Regions from separate parts of the Vibrio kasasachensis genome, predicted to be linked through region 2. Evidence: riboswitches for the same ligand, from Rfam matches in the RefSeq annotation. Region 2 holds a riboswitch; the other holds the start of a gene.
What was found. Region 2 has a riboswitch for cyclic di-GMP ahead of L4C38_RS13225 (TfoX/Sxy family DNA transformation protein). Riboswitches for the same ligand answer to the same signal wherever they lie in the genome.

Region 1 (9,847 bases), on a different contig from region 2:
AAAATCAAATCACCTATAGAGAGAGACACCAATAACATGACCTCCCCTGCTTCAAGCCTTGAAAACGCTCCTGATGAAATAAAATTAGCAGTGGACCTCATCTATCTGCTAGAAAACAACAAGGTTGATCCCAAAGTTGCACTTGCTGCATTAAAAATCGTACAAAACGATCTTGAAGCTAAGCTGGAAAATCAATAGGTTTATCTATCGAGTTACTATCTCAACCGCAGACGTAACTTGGTAAAAAAAGAAAGTGAGTCATTCGACTAAGCAGAGGAACATCAATGAAGGTAGTTTCATTTAATATCAATGGTCTAAGAGCCCGTCTTCACCAATTAAAAGCACTCATCGACAAACATCAACCGGATGTCATTGGTTTACAAGAAATCAAAGTGCATGATGAAGCGTTTCCGCTCGAAGACGTTGAAGCAATGGGATACAAAGTCTACTTCCATGGACAAAAAGCGCATTACGGTGTTGCAATGCTTTGCAAACAAGAACCGCTTTCCGTTCAGAAGGGATTTCCTACTGACAATGAAGATCATCAGAAAAGAATGATCATGGCGACATTCGAAAACTCTCAAGGTGAAAAAGTTACCGTACTAAATGGCTATTTCCCTCAAGGAGAGAATATTAACCATGAAACCAAATACCCTTATAAAAAAGCGTTTTATAAGGACCTCATGCAATATTTAAACGATCATCATGACAATGGTGATAATATTATTGTAATGGGTGATATTAATATTAGTCCTTTAGATTTAGATATCGGTATCGGTGAAGTAAATAAGAAACGTTGGTTAAAAAGTGGCAAATGCTCATTCCAACCAGAAGAGCGTGAGTGGTTGAAGAAATTATTAGATTGGGGCTTCATCGATACGTTCCGATCTATTCATCCCGATGTAAATGACAAGTTCTCATGGTTTGATTATCGCTCGCGGGGATTTGATGACAATCGTGGTCTTCGCATTGATGTCGTCCTTGCAACACCTTCACTTGCAAGTAAGTGTATTGAATCAGATATCGATTACGAATTGCGAGCAATAGAAAAACCATCCGATCACGCGCCTATATGGTCTAGCTTTAATTTATAAATCTATTTAATGGCTTTCTTACATATAAGAAAGCCATTGTAATTCAATGTTTTTAAACACAAAAACCCAAAGCACAACCAAGATGTATTCAACCAGTTTCAAACCGACTATCGCCTCTCGAGATAATTGAATGTTAGGATTGCGTCAACTCTTAATAATATCAATTAGACAGATATGGATATCAATAAAAGCCACTGGAATGAAATAACACCTTTCAATAAAAAAATCATATCTAGCCTAATTTTTGCTGGTTTTTTCCTCAATATTTTAATATTGGTAGTTCCAATATATAGTCTACAGGTATTTGATCGTGTTCTGACGAGCCGAAGCCTTGATACACTATTTCTAATCAGTGGCATTGTTTTTTTTCTGCTCTTTATTCAAGCTGCACTCGATATTTTAAAAAATCGCTACTTACATATCAAATCAGCCAAACTCGATGCATTGCTCTCTGGGCAGTTATTTGCAGCATCGGCTTACAGCTCAACCAACGCGACGCTACGAGATGTGAAAGAGGTAAAATCATTTATGATTTCCCCTGCTTTTTCTCTCCCATTCGACATCATTTGGACGCCCATTTTCCTTAGCGTAATGTTTATATTGCACCCCATCGTTGGCATCGTCGGGTTATCCGCAATTACTTTAGTTACTGGGTTAGCACTTTTCATCCACAAAGCAAAAGCCAACCAAACAACCGAAGCGCAAGTAATGAATAGCGCTTGCAAGAATGCCAGCGATCAAGCCAGCAATCACACTGAATCCGTAAAGGCACAATATTTAACCGAAGGGTTACGAGCCCAGTTCCAACACCTAACCGCAGAACGAGTCTGGCACGATTTACAACTAGGTCTCACTTCCAGCACTCTCACTGCTATCGCTAAATGCTTACGCTTTACTTTGCAAATGGCGATCATGGGTATTGGCGCATGGTTGGTTATAGGGAACAGCATGACCGCAGGTGGGATTATTGCAGGTTCAATACTCATGTCTCGCGCCTTACAACCACTAGAACAGTTACCAAGTACATTGCAAGGTTGGCGCAGTGCGATGGAGGCTAATTCACGCTTGTCCCAGTACTTTTCTACATTAGAACAATCACAGAACACAACCGACTTTAGCGAAGTAAAAGGCTGTTTGCACATTGATAGCTTATCTTGGTATCCACCTAAGGCGAAGTTGCCATTACTAAAAAATCTTCGCTTTAAGCTCGAAGCAGGTAATCGTGTGATGCTGATGGGGTCAAGCGGTAGTGGTAAATCAGTGTTGTGCAAATTACTGGTAAATCTGTATCAGCCTAGTTCAGGCAATGTGAACATTGATGGTGCTCGCTTGCCTCAATGGAACCCAAACCAACTGAAATACGTTTTAGGTTATGTCCCTCAGCGCATCGACTTTGTAACGGGTTCAATCAAACAAAACATTGCCCATTTTGAGCCACAGTTAACGGATTCTCAAGTCATCGCAGCGGCAAACTCAATTGGCATCCATCAAGATATTATTAAACTTCCCGATGGGTACAACACCATCATCGGTAGGAATGGGCTCCCTCTCTCGGCCGGATTGGAAAAAGGGATCGCCATCGCTAGAGCACTCTACTATTGCCCAAAGATTCTAGTCCTTGATGAAGCTGACGCCAATCTAGACAACGAAAGACTAACAGCCTTGCAGGCTCTACTTGAACAACTCCGTAAAGACAAGGTTGCAGTGGTCATGGTTTCACACAATAAAGAGCTGATTGCACACGTTGATTGGGTTGTTCAACTCGAAAATGGTGAAATCATCACCGCTTATAAAGCGGATCAAGCAGTAAAAGTACACAATATAAAACAGGCGGCATCCAATGGCAGATAGGCAGTTCCACTCTATAGATGAACAAGGTATTCATTACCATGATAAGCGCCATCTCTCTTTCGCTACTGGCTTAGCTCTGAAACTTGCCTTCGGTAGTGTGCTATTAATGTTCGGAGTCTTTCTCATATGGGCATCGGTGGCAAAACTTAGCAGTGCCGCTATTGCGCCCGGTGTCATTATCGTCGAATCAAAAAGAAAGCCAATCCAACATTTAGAAGGTGGCATCGTTGAAAGCATTCATGTTGCCGACGGTCAATTTGTTGAACAAGGTCAATTACTTATCACTCTAAATTCCTCTAGAGCACAAGCACAACTATTTGGGTTAAGAGCAAAATGGCAAAGTGAAACTGCACGCCTGAATCGACTTCACGCAGAATTACTCGGGAAGAAAAGCATCTCTTTTGATAAACATTTACTTGAATTTGAATCTGATACCCACGTACAAAATGTTCTAGAGACGCAAAATCAACTATTCACGAAACGTCGCTCTCTGCGTGATGGTGAAGATAAAGTTTTGGATGGTAAAACGGCGCAAGCACACCTTGATTTGCAAGGGTTAAAAAAACGTTATCAAGCAGACCAACAAGCTCTGGTTTATTTAACCGAGCAATTAGAGATGCATGAAACCTTGTTGAAAACAGGCAACACATCGAAGTCTAAAATGCTTGATTTGAAACGAGAGTACACCAAGTTAAACGGTAATTTGGCTGAACTCGAGTCAAAAATTCATCGCGCACATCGCTCAATTTCAGAAGCTGAACTACAAGACAGCAACGCCGATTTCGATTATGCCAAGCAGCTTGGTGAAGAAATACAACAACTCGAAAAATCGATTCGTGAAACTGACGAAGCCATGATCGAAGCACAACAAGTTCTAACACGGATTGAGATACGCGCCCCTCAATCAGGCGTGGTGGTTGGCTTAGCGATTTTCTCTAAACAATCAGTGATCAGCGCTGGCGAAAAAATCATGGAAATTGTGCCCCAACAAGATCAGCTCGTAGTTGAAGCGCTTGTGCAACCAGAAGATATTGATGTAGTGCATATTGGGCTCGATACAGAAGTTCGCTTAACAGCATACAACTTCAGGCGCACCCCGCCAGTTAGAGGGAAACTAGTACATATTTCGGCAGACCGCATTACAGATCAAGCTTCCGGATCATCAGCGTACTTAGCGCAAATCAAACTCAATCAAGAAGATCTGGCGCGTCTGAAACAGGTCACATTACATCCCGGAATGCCAGCTGAAGTCATGATTTTGCTCAATAAGCAAACTCCGTTGGACTATTTACTTAATCCACTTTCGGTTAGTACATACAAAGCAATGAGAGAAATTTAGTTTATACCCAAGTGACTTCAAGATGCAGGATTCAGAGCCTTGTCACTGGTACCAGTTTAAGGAAAATAACGACGTGGAATAGCCATCTATTTCCGAGTTGTTTGACGAAAAAATGGTTCCAGTGACAGGCTCCCGAAGGGCGAGTTTGTTAGGTTCGCAGATTACGTTATCGATTCTTAATTTAGAGCGACTAGATTTGCAAATCGACGCCTTGCCTGCAAACCTAACAACTCTCGCTGAACTAAGCATCTTGAGGTGACTTGGGTATAGGGCATAACTGAGACCAAAGCCCTTTAAGTACCAATTCCGGTCTCAAATTCATAACAGAGTGAAAAAGCCAAACTTATCGCGAGGTAAGGACGGAAAGCTGCAGATCTCAAAATATTGAGATGGCTGAGCTGCCTCACATTAATCATCAGATTGATAGAGGAAACCTTCATGACGTCTAAGCACGTAAAAACTGAACAAATTGAAAACCGAGTCGACTTAATAGATAGAGAACCAGTAGAAACTGGCGCACCATCTGTCGAGCTCTATGGAAAAAGCTACAACCCTATTTCACAGCATGATGCGGTAGATAATGTTGTTAACAGTGGCGACGGCAATGATCTAATACTACTTAATTCCGAAGAATTTGAAGTTCATGCCGGTGAAGGCAATGACATTGTCAATGCCGGTGAAGGTGATGATGTCGTTTTTGGTAACAGTGGCAATGATGTCTTAATCGGCGACGATTTCGGACGTCACGTCACTTACGATCATGCTGGTCAAGCGATTATCGATTTTAGCGATGCGACAGCAGCAGATCTTAGTTTAGCCAAAGTGTATAACCCTGATGGTACAGAAGCAGCCTTGTATGAAAAACATGGCGCGTATGGCGTGCTAGGTAATGAAGAAAGTGGTCGAGGTGGTCAGATTGGTTACAGTTTTGACGATGACGGAAGCAAAGGCGATCGAGCTGGAGCATCTGAAGTTTTTTCTGTTTCTTTAGAAGAGAACAGCTACGCGGCGAAAGTTTCTATTGGTCGACTGTTTAAAGATGAAGGTAAAGCCGAAGGCTCATATGTCAAAGAGATCAATGAAGTAGGCGTATGGACGGTATTGCGTGATGGCATCGTTGTCGAACACGGTTACTTTACCGTTGAAGAATTCGACCAAGCCACTCTAGACGCTTATGGATTGGATCCTGCAAAAGATAATCTAAAAGTTCTGCAAGAAGGCAATGGTCGTTCAAACGGTGAATTTGTCATTGAACCAGACGATGTAGGCTTTGTCGCATTTGATGAGATTCAATTCTCTGCTGCTATTGGTCACTTCGATAAAGGACGTGACCGACTGGATTCAAGTGACTTTTTGGTTGGCGAAGTAGAGTATCTTACACTAGAAGCTGACGGTACGAGCAATGACGATACCCTCTTCGGCGGTAACGATAACGACGTGCTATTAGGTGGTATCGGTGATGATATCCTTTTCGGCGATGACCGATATGCATTTGAAGATGGAAGCTCGCTTGATTTGAGTGCGGCGCGCGCTTATAACCCTTCAATAAAATCAGGGGAAATCAGCACCGCGGACGGTAGCATCGGTGTAGAAGGCAACCAAGAATCCGGCAAAGCTGATCAATTAGGTTATACCTATTATGAAACAACCAAGAAAGGCGAATCGGAATCACTCTCTTATGATTTACCTGAACAGCAAAGTGCTGCGCGTGTAACCATTGACAAGCTTTACGCAGATGAAGCTTTTAACGGTAGCAATGAAGTCGGTATGTGGACGGTATTAAGTGCAGGCACAGTTATCGCTACTGGTTATTTCACCGCAAAAGATATTGATCAAAACACTCGTGAAACACACGGTATTGAACTAACCGACAACATCAAAGTTCTGCATAACGAAAATGGTTCTATTGATGACGGATACTTCGACATCACTCCAGAAGACACCAACGGTCAGAGTTTCGATCAAATAGTCTTTGAAGCCGCTGACGGAATATTTGATCGAACTGGGCAAGAACGCTGGGATTCAAGCGATTACTTCATCAAAGAAATCACCGTAATCGACAGTGATTCACTCGTTGGTCGTAATGAAGGCAACGACTGGTTAGATGGTGGTGAAGGTAATGACCGCCTACAAGGCGGATATGGTCAAGATGTATTAATTGGTGGTAGCGGCAATGACATTTTACTTGGCGACTTTGCTCAAGCGACTGATTTAGCAACCAGTACTAAAGAAACCGTAACCGAAGCGGTTGCACTCAACCCTGATGGCTCAATGACCGATCTAACCGACACTGATCGTGGCGTTGGTATAGCGGGCAACCAAGAAAGTGGGCAGTCTGCTCAAATTGGTTACAGTTTCATTGAAAGCAAGGAATCCGGCGATGTTGGAGATCAATCAGAAACACTCTGTCTTTTTGTTGACCAAGACACGGTAGCTGCTGATGTTTCTGTCAATCGCCTATTTGCCGACGAAGCATTTAATGGTGCCAATGAAGTCGGTATCTGGACAGTGTTCGACCACGGTGTTGAAGTGGCGCGAGGTTATTTCAGTGCTGGAGATATTGATCCGCAAACAATGGCAACCTATGGCATTGATCCCGATAGCGATAACATCAAAATATTAGATAATGGTAACGGTGAACACAGCGGTCAATTCTCTATCTCACCGATTGACACAGATAACGCCAGCTTTAATGAAATTCAGTTGTCTGCAGCCCCTGGCACCTTCGACAAGACGAGTTTCGGCGCTCTTGATTCAAGTGATTATTTTGTAAATGCTGTAGAAACTTACCAAATGGATGACCTATTAGTCGGCGGAACGGGTGATGATCTACTCGCAGGTGGTAAATGGCTTGATGTCGTCGATGGTGGCGAAGGCAATGATGTCATTCTTGACAATGGCAACGACTTTGTTGATGGCGGGAATGGCTTTGATGTTGTGGTAGCGGCAGATGCAAGCTTCGATAGTTCATTTAATCTATCCATCGAAAATGCCAAGCATGGTGTTGATTTTGAATTAACCAGTTCATCTAAACTGCAAAATGTTGAGATGGCTGTAGGTAGTTCAATGCACGACTCATTGCTGCTGGATTTAGATGTAGTCGGAAATTCCATTCAGACATTAGACGGCGGATCATCTGATGCATTCCTTGCCCTTGGTATTGAAGAGTTTGCTTTAACTAACAATGACTACCATGTAGCAGATAGTAAAACTCTCTCTTTGAATGATCTCGACCCTACCGTTGCCGATCAACTAAGTCAGTTCGGTGCAACGGGCGAAATTTACAGCTACACCTTTGCAAACGGTAGTGACACTGTCTCGGTTCTTAGCGACGTTTCTTGGGACAATGTTGAAACTGAATACGGCGTATAACGCCCAATAATAAAAAAGACCGGAGCAAATACTCCGGTCTTTTTTTTATAAATGTATCAACGAATTAGATGTTGATGAAACCAGCTTCGACAGCAGGGTTCACTTCTGCTTCATAATCAACACCTTCAACACCAAAACCGAATAACTTCAAGAACTCTTCTTTGTACTCAACGTAATCGGTTAACTCTTTCAAGTTCTCACTGGTCACTTGCGGCCAGAGATTACGACAATGTTGCTGAATGTCTTCACGTAGCTCCAAGTCATCTAAACGTAGACGGTTTTGATCATCCACTTCAGGTGCACTGCCATCATCTTGGTAAAGACGCTGACTAAACATACGGAAGATCTGCTCCATACAACCTTCATGTACACCTTCTTGGCGCATTTTCTTAAATACCATTGCAATGTACAGTGGCATTACCGGAATAGCTGAACTTGCTTGCGTCACAACAGATTTCAATACCGCAACATTCGCAGAGCCACCTTTCGCGCCTAGCATCTCATCAAGTACTGTCGCTGCACGGTCTAGGTCCATCTTCGCTTTACCTAGCGCACCATCCCAGTAAATAGGCCAAGTTAGCTCAGTACCGATGTAGCTGTACGCGACCGTTTTACAACCGTCAGCCAAAACTCCAGCGTCTGCTAGCGCATTGACCCACAATTCCCAGTCTTCACCACCCATTACAGTGATAGTGTCTTGAATTTCTTGCTCGGTAGCAGGCTCAACACTTGCTTCGATGATGATATCTTTATTGGTATCAACAGCAGTCGCAGTGTAAGTCTGACCGATAGGTTTTAGAGCTGAGCGAATTAACTCACCACTTTCTGGCATTTTACGTACTGGCGAAGCCAATGAGTAAACGACCATATCGATTTGACCAAGATCTTGCTTAATAAGATCAATGGCTTTTTGTTTAGCTTCATTAGAGAAAGCATCGCCATTTAGGCTTTTTGCATACAGACCAGCTTCACCGGCTAGCTTGTCAAAAGCTGCGGCATTGTAGAAACCTGCAGTACCCGTTCTCTTCTCAGTGCCTTCTTTTTCGAAGAACACACCAATGGTTGATGCGCCACCGCCAAATGCAGCTGCAACACGAGAAGACAAACCGTAGCCACTTGAAGAACCAATAACAAGTACACGCTTAGGTGCATTTTTGATTGGACCTTGCGCTTTGGTGTAGGCAATTTGTTCTTTTACGTTAGCTTCACAACCCACAGGGTGTGTTGTGGTACAGATAAATCCACGAATTCTAGGTTTGATGATCATATTCAACTTCCTTTAAAAATCTTCGCTAGGATAAAAGTTTCAACGGCAAATCTCATTAAGTTTCTTAAAAATAGCCCCAGAAATGCAAGTGGTTGGAGCTGTTTCAAGCAAAAAATAGGCATAAATACGAAAAAGGCACCATCAAAGGTGCCTTTCAAATCAAGTGGGATAGCCAACGGTATAAATTGATAATTCAAAACATTGGCTAAAAACCGCTAAGCTACACTGTTTAGTTTGGGTTTACGTACCACTTCACCGGTCCTAACTTCACTAAAGTCATGGCTAAAATTGTCCACCTGAATCGCTTGATAGCGCAACTTGTCAGCGGCAAGCACTTGCTCAATTTCTTGCTCATTTAGCACGCCAGCTTCCTTAGCTTCAGCTAACCTATCAGCAAGAAGCCCTTTGCGAGCAACTTTACCTTCTTTCGCTGCCCGATACAGTTTTCGCTCTATACTTTGTACACCATACATTGCGATAAACGCATTCTCCATCAAACCGACACTATCATCAGCGCGCTTGCCGATATAACACAAATGCGTTAAACGATCACGGTGCGATCCTGGTGTCATCAAGCTTTCAGCTAATTTTACCGTCAAGTCATCACTTGGTTTTTGAAAGCGATTCCCTAGTGGGAAAATCACCACTTTCAACAAACGCCCCACTCCTTTATATGGGTAATTTGTAAAGGCTTGTTGTAGAGATTGAGCAGCATGATATAAGCAGTGTTGTACTGCATAGTGCACGTAATCTAGATCTTGCTGCTGACGACCATCATCCTCGTACTTTTTCAATCCCGCAGATGCCATGTATAAATACGCTAACACATCGCCTAATCTGGCCGAAATCATCTCTTTTCGCTTCAAGTCACCACCCAATGTCAACATGGCAAAGTCCGCACTAACTGCCAGTGCTCGGCTCATA
Region 2 (9,847 bases):
CTGTTTCCAATGCCGCCTTAGGATCAACTAACCACTCCATCACTGCATGGAACATAACCAAATCCACAGCAGTTTCCATATGATTGGCAATCTCCTGCACGGGAGAGTGAATCAAGCGATAGTTGTCAAGCAGACCATTAGTTTCAATATCCTGTTTTGCCAACTGCAGCATTTCAGAAGATAGGTCACATAACGCAACTTGATGTCCGAGCTTGGCTATTTTTTGCGACACTTGTGCAAGACCACCGCCAGCATCAAGTACTTCTAGGCAACGTTGGTCACTCTGTAGCATGGCGAGAGCTTGTTCAAGATCTTGCCAAACAATTACTTGGCGAATCTCACCTTTGTCAGAACCATAAATGTTTTTTGCAAATTTGTGGGCAATATCGTCGAAATTACGGTCTTCAGTCACGGCGGCTTGAGTTATCATGTCTAATCGTGCTGCTATTCTGTCACAAGAAAGGCAGATATAAAGAGGGATTCTCTTAATTTATAATCAACTGGTGTTTTTTCGGACTATTTAAGTATGTTTGAGCTGAAAAAAGTCTTCTCTTCTTTGCTCATGCCTTTACCAGCGCTGCTGATCATAGGCTTTTTGGGCTTAATGTTAATTATGTTTACTAGGAAACAGAAGACCGGCTGTTTTGTGGTGCTCTTTTCCTTTATTGGCATCTTCCTTATCTCTTTCCAACCACTTTCCTCCCGTCTATTAATGCCACTAGAACGCCAATACACCGCTTTTTTGCCCGTCGATAAATCCATCGACTACGTTATGGTATTAGGCAGTGGGCATGTGGTGGATGATCAGATCCCACCGACTTCGGAGTTAAGTCGCACCGCATTGATGCGCTTGTCTGAGGGAATTCGTATTATGCGTATCTACCCAGGTTCAAAGCTCATTTTATCCGGCTATGCCGGCGGTACTGATGTAAGCAATGCGCGTATGATGGCAAAAGTAGCGTTAGCACTTGGCGTATCAAAATCGGACATCATCTTATTGGAAACCGCCAAAGACACATGGGAAGAAGCGCGCCAAGCGGCCGCGTTCGTAAAACGTAAAGAAGTCGTATTGGTGACTTCAGCTAGCCATATGAAACGTGCTCTGAACGAGTTTCACTCGGCAGGATTAGAGCCTTACCCGGCTCCAACTAACTATCTAGCACAGGACCAAATCAATCAGTTCTGGAGTAAATACACGCCAAAAGCGATTTATCTGGAACAAACTGAGCGCTACTGGCATGAGACGCTTGGACGAATTTGGCAAAGCTTACGCAACTGGGCTTCAGATTACGAAGAGAAGAGTATCGAAGCTTCACAAAGTAAAGTGTAGTCCTCGATTAGAGACATAAAAAAACCGAAGCTTAAGCTTCGGTTTTTTTATTAATACAGAGTGATGTATTAGTCACCAGCAAACATATACCCTTCACCGTGAACCGTCACAAAAATTTGCGGGTTCTTCGGATCAAACTCCATTTTAGCACGCATGCGACGAATCAAAACATCAATAGTACGGTCATTTGGCGCATCTACTCGATGGCTAATCATGTTCAAAATACGTTCGCGACTAAGAACTTGATTCGGGTACGAAGATAGTGCTACCAACAACTCATATTCTGCTTTGGTTAATTTAACTGGCTCGTTATTACGACTCAGTGCTCGACGTTGAATGTCAAACATCCACTCACCAAAACGGACAACATTGGTGTCATTTTTTTGGTCAGCGATAGTGCCTGCGTTGCGGGCTGCAGAAATACGCCACAGCAAGTTTTTCACGCGCACTAGTAGTTCGCGAAGTTCGAACGGTTTTGTCACATAATCGTCTGCGCCCATTTCTAGACCAACAATTTTATCAATGCTATCCGTGCGTCCTGTTACCAGGATAATTCCAATGTCCGATTGACTTCGTAGTTCTCGTGTTAACATCAAACCATCTTCACCAGGAAGATTGATGTCTAACATAACCAAGTCGATCGAATGATTTTGTAGCATGCTGCGCACTTGCTCTCCGCTTTCGGCTTCGCTGACGGTGTAACCTTCATTTTGAAAGTAGCCAACTAGCTTACTGCGAGTGACCGCATCATCTTCTACAACTAATACGTGATAGCTCATCTAAACCACTTAATTTACATTAGGAATTAATTTCAACTGTATTCTATTCATAAGTCGTAACATTTCTAGTCTTTGTTATATTAAACTCAAGAAAGATGATTTTTTATTGATTCAAAACAAACCTAGCTTAGTTGTTAACATTTTGCCATTTTTTGACCCATTTAGTCACAACATGCGTTATCGCTATTCATTTTTCTTCGCTAAAATACTAACAGTACGAAAACTTGGAGCATTATCAGATGCAAGAACTAAAAGCTTTTAATGAAAAGCGTGCAGAAATTTACTGGTGGTTTTCTAGTTTGTTTGCCAAAGAGCTTACAGAGGCAGAACTAGTTCAATATCAAAGCCCTGAAATTCGCAGCTTCCTAGCTGGTCTTGGTGAAAACCCAACACTAAAACCCGCAATTGATCGACTTGTTGACGCGCTAAATCGTCAGATCGATCGCGAGGATGGACAACTTGAACTTGCCGCTGATTTTTGTGACTTATTTTTAAAGTCAGACAAGGAATCAGCATTACCTTATGCCTCTATGTATGTGGGTAAGAGCGGTCTATTACATGATGAACCCGCGATAGAGATGGAAGCACTGCTCATTCAACACGGTGTTGCGATCAATAAAGAGATGAATGAACCTGCTGACCATATTGCCATCGAACTCGACCTCTTAGGTAATATGATTATTCGCTCAAATGAACTTGAGCAGGAGCGTCATTTAAATGATGCGCTCATCGAACAAGAATCCTTTATTCGTCAACATATTCTTAACTGGGTACCAAAATTCTCAGCAAAGAGCCAAAGTTTAGACTCGTTTGGCTTCTACTCTGCGGTTGTATCGCTTCTGGTTGCATTCCTAAACCTTGATTGCGACTATCTTGTTGGTGAAGCCGACTAAAATCCGACTTCCGTTTGATGGGAAAAGGTTTTCGTTTGCTACTGGCGACGATGCGGTCTAAAATCGTAACCGAAAACGATAAAAAATATGAATCAAGTGCAAACCGCTGTAAAAAAGCGGTTTTTGTATTTCTAATACTTCCTGCCAATTTATTCAAGAATGTGAATAGCTAGGTGGCAACTATAAATAGGATCACACCTTATGGCCACTATAAAAGATGTTGCGCGTCTCGCGGGCGTTTCAACAACAACAGTCTCGCACGTAATTAACAAAACTCGCTTTGTTGCAGAAACAACTCAAGAACGTGTAATGGAAGCAGTACAAGAGCTAAACTACGCTCCTAGTGCCGTAGCTCGTAGTTTGAAATGTAACAGCACGCGCACCATTGGTATGCTGGTTACTCAATCTACAAACTTATTCTTTTCTGAAGTGATTGATGGTGTAGAAAGCTACTGTTATCGCCAAGGTTATACCTTAATTCTGTGCAATACCGGTGGTATCTACGAGAAACAACGTGACTATGTCCGTATGTTGGCTGAAAAGCGTGTCGATGGTATTTTAGTTATGTGTTCAGATTTCACTGAAGAATTGAGTGAGATGCTTAATCGTCACAAAGATATTCCAAAAGTGGTCATGGATTGGGGTCCTGAAAGTTCGCAAGCCGACAAAATCATCGACAACTCAGAAGAAGGTGGTTACCTCGCAACGAAGTACCTAATTAAACATGGTCACACCGATATTGCCTGTTTAAGTGGTCACTTTGAGAAAGCTGCATGTCAGGAACGTATTCAAGGCTTCAAGCGTGCTATGGCAGAAGCTAACTTACCCGTGGACGAAGATTGGATTCTAGAAGGCAACTTCGAATGTGACACAGCTGTGCTAGCTGCGGACAAAATCGTTGCTATGGATAAGCGCCCTACCGCAATTTTCTGCTTCAATGATACGATGGCACTTGGTTTAATGAGCCGCCTACAGCAAAATGGCATCCGTGTTCCTGAAGATATGTCTGTCATTGGTTACGATAACATTGAACTGGCTGAGTACTTCTCTCCGCCATTAACTACAGTTCACCAACCAAAACGTCGTGTCGGTAAAAATGCGTTTGAAATCTTACTTGAGCGAATTAAAGATAAAGAACACGACAAACGAATATTTGAAATGCATCCAGAAATCGTTGAACGCTCTACAGTAGCTAAAATAAACTAAGCTAATGATTCCTATAACAATAGCTGATGGTCATCACATCAGCTATTGCTTTTCACATTCAACTTAATTCTTGCATTAGGATCACAAATATCTCATAGTGTTGTAATACTTCTATGTCGAAGTATCTTAATCTTTAGCAAAGCAAATTAAGTCACGCACAGGGCAAACCATTCTGAAAAGATGGGACGCAAAGCCACCGGCCTAAACATTATGTATGGCAGCGGGGTTACCGATGGTAGAAATGCACTCGTTAACGGATTACTCTCCTGATTTCTGCATTAGCTGCTATTCTCTCGGACCTGATTTGGTGGCGTATTATTATACACATACACCGAGAAAGTACTGAATGGATAAACCAATACTTAAAGACTCAATGAGGCTATTTCAGCCACTAGGTCGTATTAAATCTCGCTCTATGTTTGGTGGGTTTGGGATCTTCGCAGACGAAACAATGTTTGCGCTAGTTGTACACGACAAACTTCATATTCGTGCCGACAACACACTCACTAAGCAGTTTAAACAACAAGGTCTAGAGCCGTACGTGTATCACAAGCGTGGGTTCCCTGTTGTGACCAAATACTTTGCTTTAAGTGAAGAATGGCAGGACGATTGTGACCAAACACTGCAAGTTGCTCGTGAAGCGCTTGTTAAAGCACAAAGCGAAAAGTCTACTCAAGCTGAAGCCAAACCAACTCGCATCAAGGATTTACCCAATTTACGACTGGCGACAGAACGAATGCTTAAGAAAGTCGGTATCGACAACGTTAAGCAACTCGAACAAACTGGCTCTCTTGAAGCTTACAAGGCTATTCGAGAGTCACACGTTAGTGAAATAAGCCTTGAGCTATTGTGGTCGCTTGAAGGTGCAATAAAAGGAACACACTGGTCAGTGGTTCCGCAATCTCGTCGGGATGAATTACTTTCAAGGTTGCATAACTAAACTCTAAGCCAGCGATAATCGCTGGTTTTTTTTTGAAAGTTTTCGTTGGCTTTACGGTTCTTATTCAACAAGATAGTAAATGAACATCAAGTTCAGGAGAAAAAAATGAATAAGAAGCTTGTTATCGGAGTATTTCTCGTCGCGTTAATTGCCCTGCTGATCACGCAATTTGGTGATCAACTTACGCTGACTAATGCCAAAGCCCAACAAGCTGCACTGAGTGCATTTATCGAACAGAACTTCGTACTCGCAGCCCTGAGCTACTTTTTTGCCTATGTTGCAATCGCCGCATTTTCTATTCCTGGCGCGGCGGTTGTCACCTTACTTGGCGCTGCTCTATTTGGTTTTTGGAGCAGCCTACTGCTCGTTTCATTTGCTAGTACATTAGGTGCAACAATTGCTTTCCTAAGCAGCCGTTTCCTACTTCGTGATTGGGTACAAAGCAAATTTGGTGATAAGTTGAACTCGATAAACCAAGGCGTTGCAAAAGATGGCGCATTCTATCTATTTTCGTTACGCCTTATTCCTGTATTCCCATTCTTCTTAATCAATCTATTAATGGGGCTAACGCCAATATCAACAGCGCGGTTTTATCTTGTCAGCCAAATTGGCATGCTGCCTGGTACGGCGGTTTACCTCAATGCAGGTACACAATTGGCACAAATTGACAGCCTATCCGGTATCGTTTCACCTTCTGTACTCATTTCATTTGCACTACTTGGATTATTCCCAATTGTCGCTAAATGGTTGATGACAAAATTCAAGCGTTCACCGCAATCTCAAAATGATGCACAAAATGGAGAAGCGTCTTGAAGATATACAGCGCGAACAATCCTCCTCAAGCTCACATCGTCTGTGAGCTTTTACGTTCATACGACATCAAGTGTGAGGTGCGCGGTGAAGGCATTTTTGGCTTACAAGGAGAGGTGCCATTTGGTGAAGCGAGCGCACCACACGTATGGCTATTGGAGGAAGGCAAAAAACAACAAGCGATGCACTTGATTGAGCAGTTTGAACAACCACACACCGAGCAATCTTGGCGATGCCCAGTGTGCAATGAAATAAACGAAGGTCAGTTCGCTTTATGTTGGCAGTGTGGATCTAGCTTATCTGTTGCTGAATAAAACGAATAGAATGCTGGTTGAACTCATCTGGGCGCTCTATGTTACACACATGACCACAATTAGCGATTTCGAGTAATTGACTTTGTCTATGCACTTGCACCATTTCTTTAACTGGCTGGATAAACATATAGTCACGATCGCCCATTAAATACAGTGTTGGGATCGGTAACTCTTTATCTTTGAAGTAACGCATCAAGGGGTTCACTTCAGACGCAAGCCTGAACCAACGCTTAAACTCTTGTTGGCATAACTTCTTTGCTTCCCGAATAAATAGATGCCGGGACTGTTTTTGCGTGCTCTGCGGCATGACAATATAGGCAAACAAGCTGTATAACCACATGTAGGGCAATATATGCTTACAGGCGTTACCAACCGTTACCAACAACTGCGAACGGGTATTCAAACGCGTTACCGCGCCACCTAACACCATTGACTTAACACGCTCCGCAGCCAACTCAGCCACATTACGCACAATGATAGTCCCTAATGACATACCGACAAAGTGAGCAGATTGAATTTTAAGATGATCTAAAACTTGCAAAATATCGAGGGTAACGGCTTTAAAGGTATAGCGACTCGCCATAATCTCTTTAAGTAACTGGTTCGATTTGCCATGCCCACGTAAGTCAATCAACAATAAATTGAAGTGCGTTTTATAAGCTTTTATCTGCTTGAACCAGATCGATGAACTGCCACCAGCACCATGAACGAAAACAACCCATTCTGTACTAGTCGGATGAAGATAGGTTTTATGAAACAGCAAGGCATTACTCTTTTATGCTATTAAAATTAATACTACTTAAGAAAAAGAAGCCTACCACAAAGTTGCTTCACCTCAACTGAGATTACATCATTTATAAGTATTTGAGATGAGAAAAGTGTAAAAAAAAGACATCAGTTGATGCCTTTTTATGAACCTCTCTTTTAACTGAGTGCACTTCGATACAAAGCTAAGTACTCTTCCGCAGCTCGTTTCCAGCAAAATTGTTGCTGCATTGCGTACAGTTGTACTCGTGCCATCTCTTCTCTTTGCTGTACATAGAACAATAAAGATCGCTGCATCACGCTAAGAAGCTCGATTGGTTCTGGATTTAGAAAACTGAACCCAGTGGCGATTTCAGGGGCAACATCATAATCAACCACACTGTCTTTCAATCCACCGACCGCTCGCACAATAGGCAAGGTGCCATAAGCCATACTATATATTTGATTTAGACCACAAGGTTCAAATTCAGACGGCATTAAGAAGAAATCAGCCCCCGCCTCAACCAAGTGTGCAAGCTCATTGCTATACGCTTCAACAAATGCGAACTTGTCGCTATGGCAGGCCGCTATTTCCGCCAATTGAGTGGCTAAAATTGGGTCACCCGTGCCAACAATAACCAGTTGTGCATCCAATTTAAGAAAGCGCTCTAGAATTGGCAGCAAATAATGTACGCCCTTCTGGCTCGTTAGGCGACAAACCATGCCATACACCGCAAGATCGTTCGTCGGTAAGCCTACGCGCTGTTGAAGCGCTTGTTTGCACACGCCCTTGCCCGCCAACATACTTTGCATTTCTGCATAGTATGTTGTTGGAAGAAAATCATCGATAGCCGGATTCCAATCACCATAATCGCAACCATTCAGTATACCGACTAAGTCATGTTCCCGAGCGCGAAACTCCTTCGCCATACCGTGGCTACCCAGCTCAGTTTTGAGCTCTTCTGCATATGTAGGGCTAACAGCGTTAATTTTGTCTGCCGTCATTACACCCGCTTTAAGCATCGTTACATGGGTAGCACTGACTGCCGCATCAGGTGCATAGCGCCCTTGCATTTCAGGCAACGTTGGCAACTCATCGAAACTGAACACGCCCTTAAATACAGCATTGTGAATCGATATTACGCTTTTGGTATGGTCAAAAAATGGGTGTTCCGCATAGCGATGCTTAAGCAGGTATGGCACAAACCCAGTATGCCAATCATTGGCATGGATAATGTCTGGCTTAAATTCCAATTTAGGCAGCATGTCGAGGCATGCCGCGCTAAAGAACGAGAAGCGTTCGCCATTATCTGGATAGGCTTGATTGTACTCAGAATACATATCACCTCGTGCGAAATACTGATCGCATTCAATGGCATACACTGTAACGTCCCCTATCGAAAGCTGGCGCACTTTGTAAGGAGTGTGAGGCCAATGTTCTAACTGAGTTTGCAAAGCTATTGGTGCGTTCTGTAGCGCCTCTATTTTACGATAACCTGGTAAGGTTACCCTGACATCTTGTTCTAACGCATGTAGAGCTTGAGGCAATGCTTTAGCGACATCCGCTAAGCCGCCACTCTTTATCAGCCCTTCAACTTCGGAGGCTACAAACAAAATTGATAAAGGATTAGTAACCAACACGCGCTCCTTTCGAGATGACGACAATACCTTCGTCAGAGACATGGAAATGCTTACGGTCTTCTTTTAAATTAACGCCAATCTGAGTCCCCGGTGCAATATCAACATTTTTATCGACGATCACACGGCGCAATACACACCCCTCACCAATTTTCACATCACCAAGCAGGATACTTTCACTGATATCACATGCCGAACCTATGTTACTGCGAAAACCAAGTACTGATTTTTCAATTCGAGAGCCACAAACCAAGCTACCATTACACACCAAACTATCTATGATTTGTACGCGACCATTATCTGAATCCGTAAACGTCGCAGGTGGTAGTGGAGGATAGAATGTATGTAACGGCCACTTACGGTTATAAAGTGAGAACGGAGCATCTTTTTTGAGAAGATCCATATGCGCTTCCCAATAAGCACTAATCGTCCCTACATCACGCCAGTAAACCTCTTCTTTTTCGCCAGTGATCTTGTTACGGCTAAAGTCATAGACAAAGACATCTCCACGAGGAAACATTTTAGGAATGATATCTTTACCAAAGTCATGATCAGAACCTGGGTTATCGGCATCTTCGATCAATTCCGCAAACAATACCGGAGCTTCAAACACATAGTTCCCCATAGATACCAATGCGTGCTCAGGATCGCCCGGAATCGCTTTCGGATTAACTGGCTTCTCTTCAAAACCAATCATACGACCATCAATATCTACCTCAATAACTCCAAATTGGGATGCTTGAGATAGCGGCATACGCAAAGCAGAAACAGTCAAGGATGCTTCTTTCTCTTTATGGAAATCGAGCATCTGCTTGATATCCATTTTGTATATATGATCGGAACCGAAGATACAAACTTGATCAGGCTCAGAAAGTTCCATAAAACGTAGGTTTTGATAAATAGCGTCAGCAGTCCCCTCATACCAACGTTTACCTGTACGCATCTGAGCGGGGATAGGATCAATAAACCTATCCGTGATCCCATTAATATTCCAACCTTTTTTCAGGTGATGGAAAAGGGATTGTGATTTAAATTGAGTCAGCACATATATGCGCATCAGATCAGCATTAACGAAATTATTAAGCGCGAAATCAATAAGGCGATAGCTCCCCCCGAACGGAACCGAAGGTTTACTGCGAGACTCTGTGAGTGGAAGCAATCTCGAACCTTCTCCACCAGCAAGGATCATACCT

Region 1: linked by a shared signal. The riboswitch ahead of L4C38_RS14405 (calcium-binding protein) and the one ahead of L4C38_RS13225 (TfoX/Sxy family DNA transformation protein) in region 2 are both predicted to bind cyclic di-GMP.

Annotation. Positions count from the first base shown of each region.
Region 1 is NZ_JAKJTB010000017.1:28,261-38,107, reverse strand. It holds gene L4C38_RS14430 (primosomal replication protein) at 1-35, shown strand, start outside; gene rsmS (pleiotropic regulatory protein RsmS) at 37-198, shown strand; gene xthA (exodeoxyribonuclease III) at 285-1,094, shown strand; gene L4C38_RS14415 (type I secretion system permease/ATPase) at 1,269-2,945, shown strand; gene L4C38_RS14410 (HlyD family type I secretion periplasmic adaptor subunit) at 2,935-4,284, shown strand; cyclic di-GMP riboswitch class I at 4,611-4,690, shown strand; gene L4C38_RS14405 (calcium-binding protein) at 4,723-7,656, shown strand; gene fabV (enoyl-ACP reductase FabV) at 7,721-8,923, opposite strand; gene L4C38_RS14395 (acyl-CoA dehydrogenase) at 9,139-9,847, opposite strand, start outside.
Region 2 is NZ_JAKJTB010000015.1:97,486-107,332, reverse strand. It holds gene cmoM (tRNA uridine 5-oxyacetic acid(34) methyltransferase CmoM) at 1-412, opposite strand, end outside; gene elyC (envelope biogenesis factor ElyC) at 527-1,330, shown strand; gene torR (two-component system response regulator TorR) at 1,399-2,109, opposite strand; gene torD (molecular chaperone TorD) at 2,349-3,002, shown strand; gene purR (HTH-type transcriptional repressor PurR) at 3,204-4,208, shown strand; cyclic di-GMP riboswitch class I at 4,360-4,442, shown strand; gene L4C38_RS13225 (TfoX/Sxy family DNA transformation protein) at 4,555-5,148, shown strand; gene L4C38_RS13220 (TVP38/TMEM64 family protein) at 5,254-5,961, shown strand; gene L4C38_RS13215 (putative signal transducing protein) at 5,958-6,272, shown strand; gene L4C38_RS13210 (alpha/beta fold hydrolase) at 6,250-7,035, opposite strand; gene glgA (glycogen synthase GlgA) at 7,197-8,654, opposite strand; gene glgC (glucose-1-phosphate adenylyltransferase) at 8,644-9,847, opposite strand, start outside.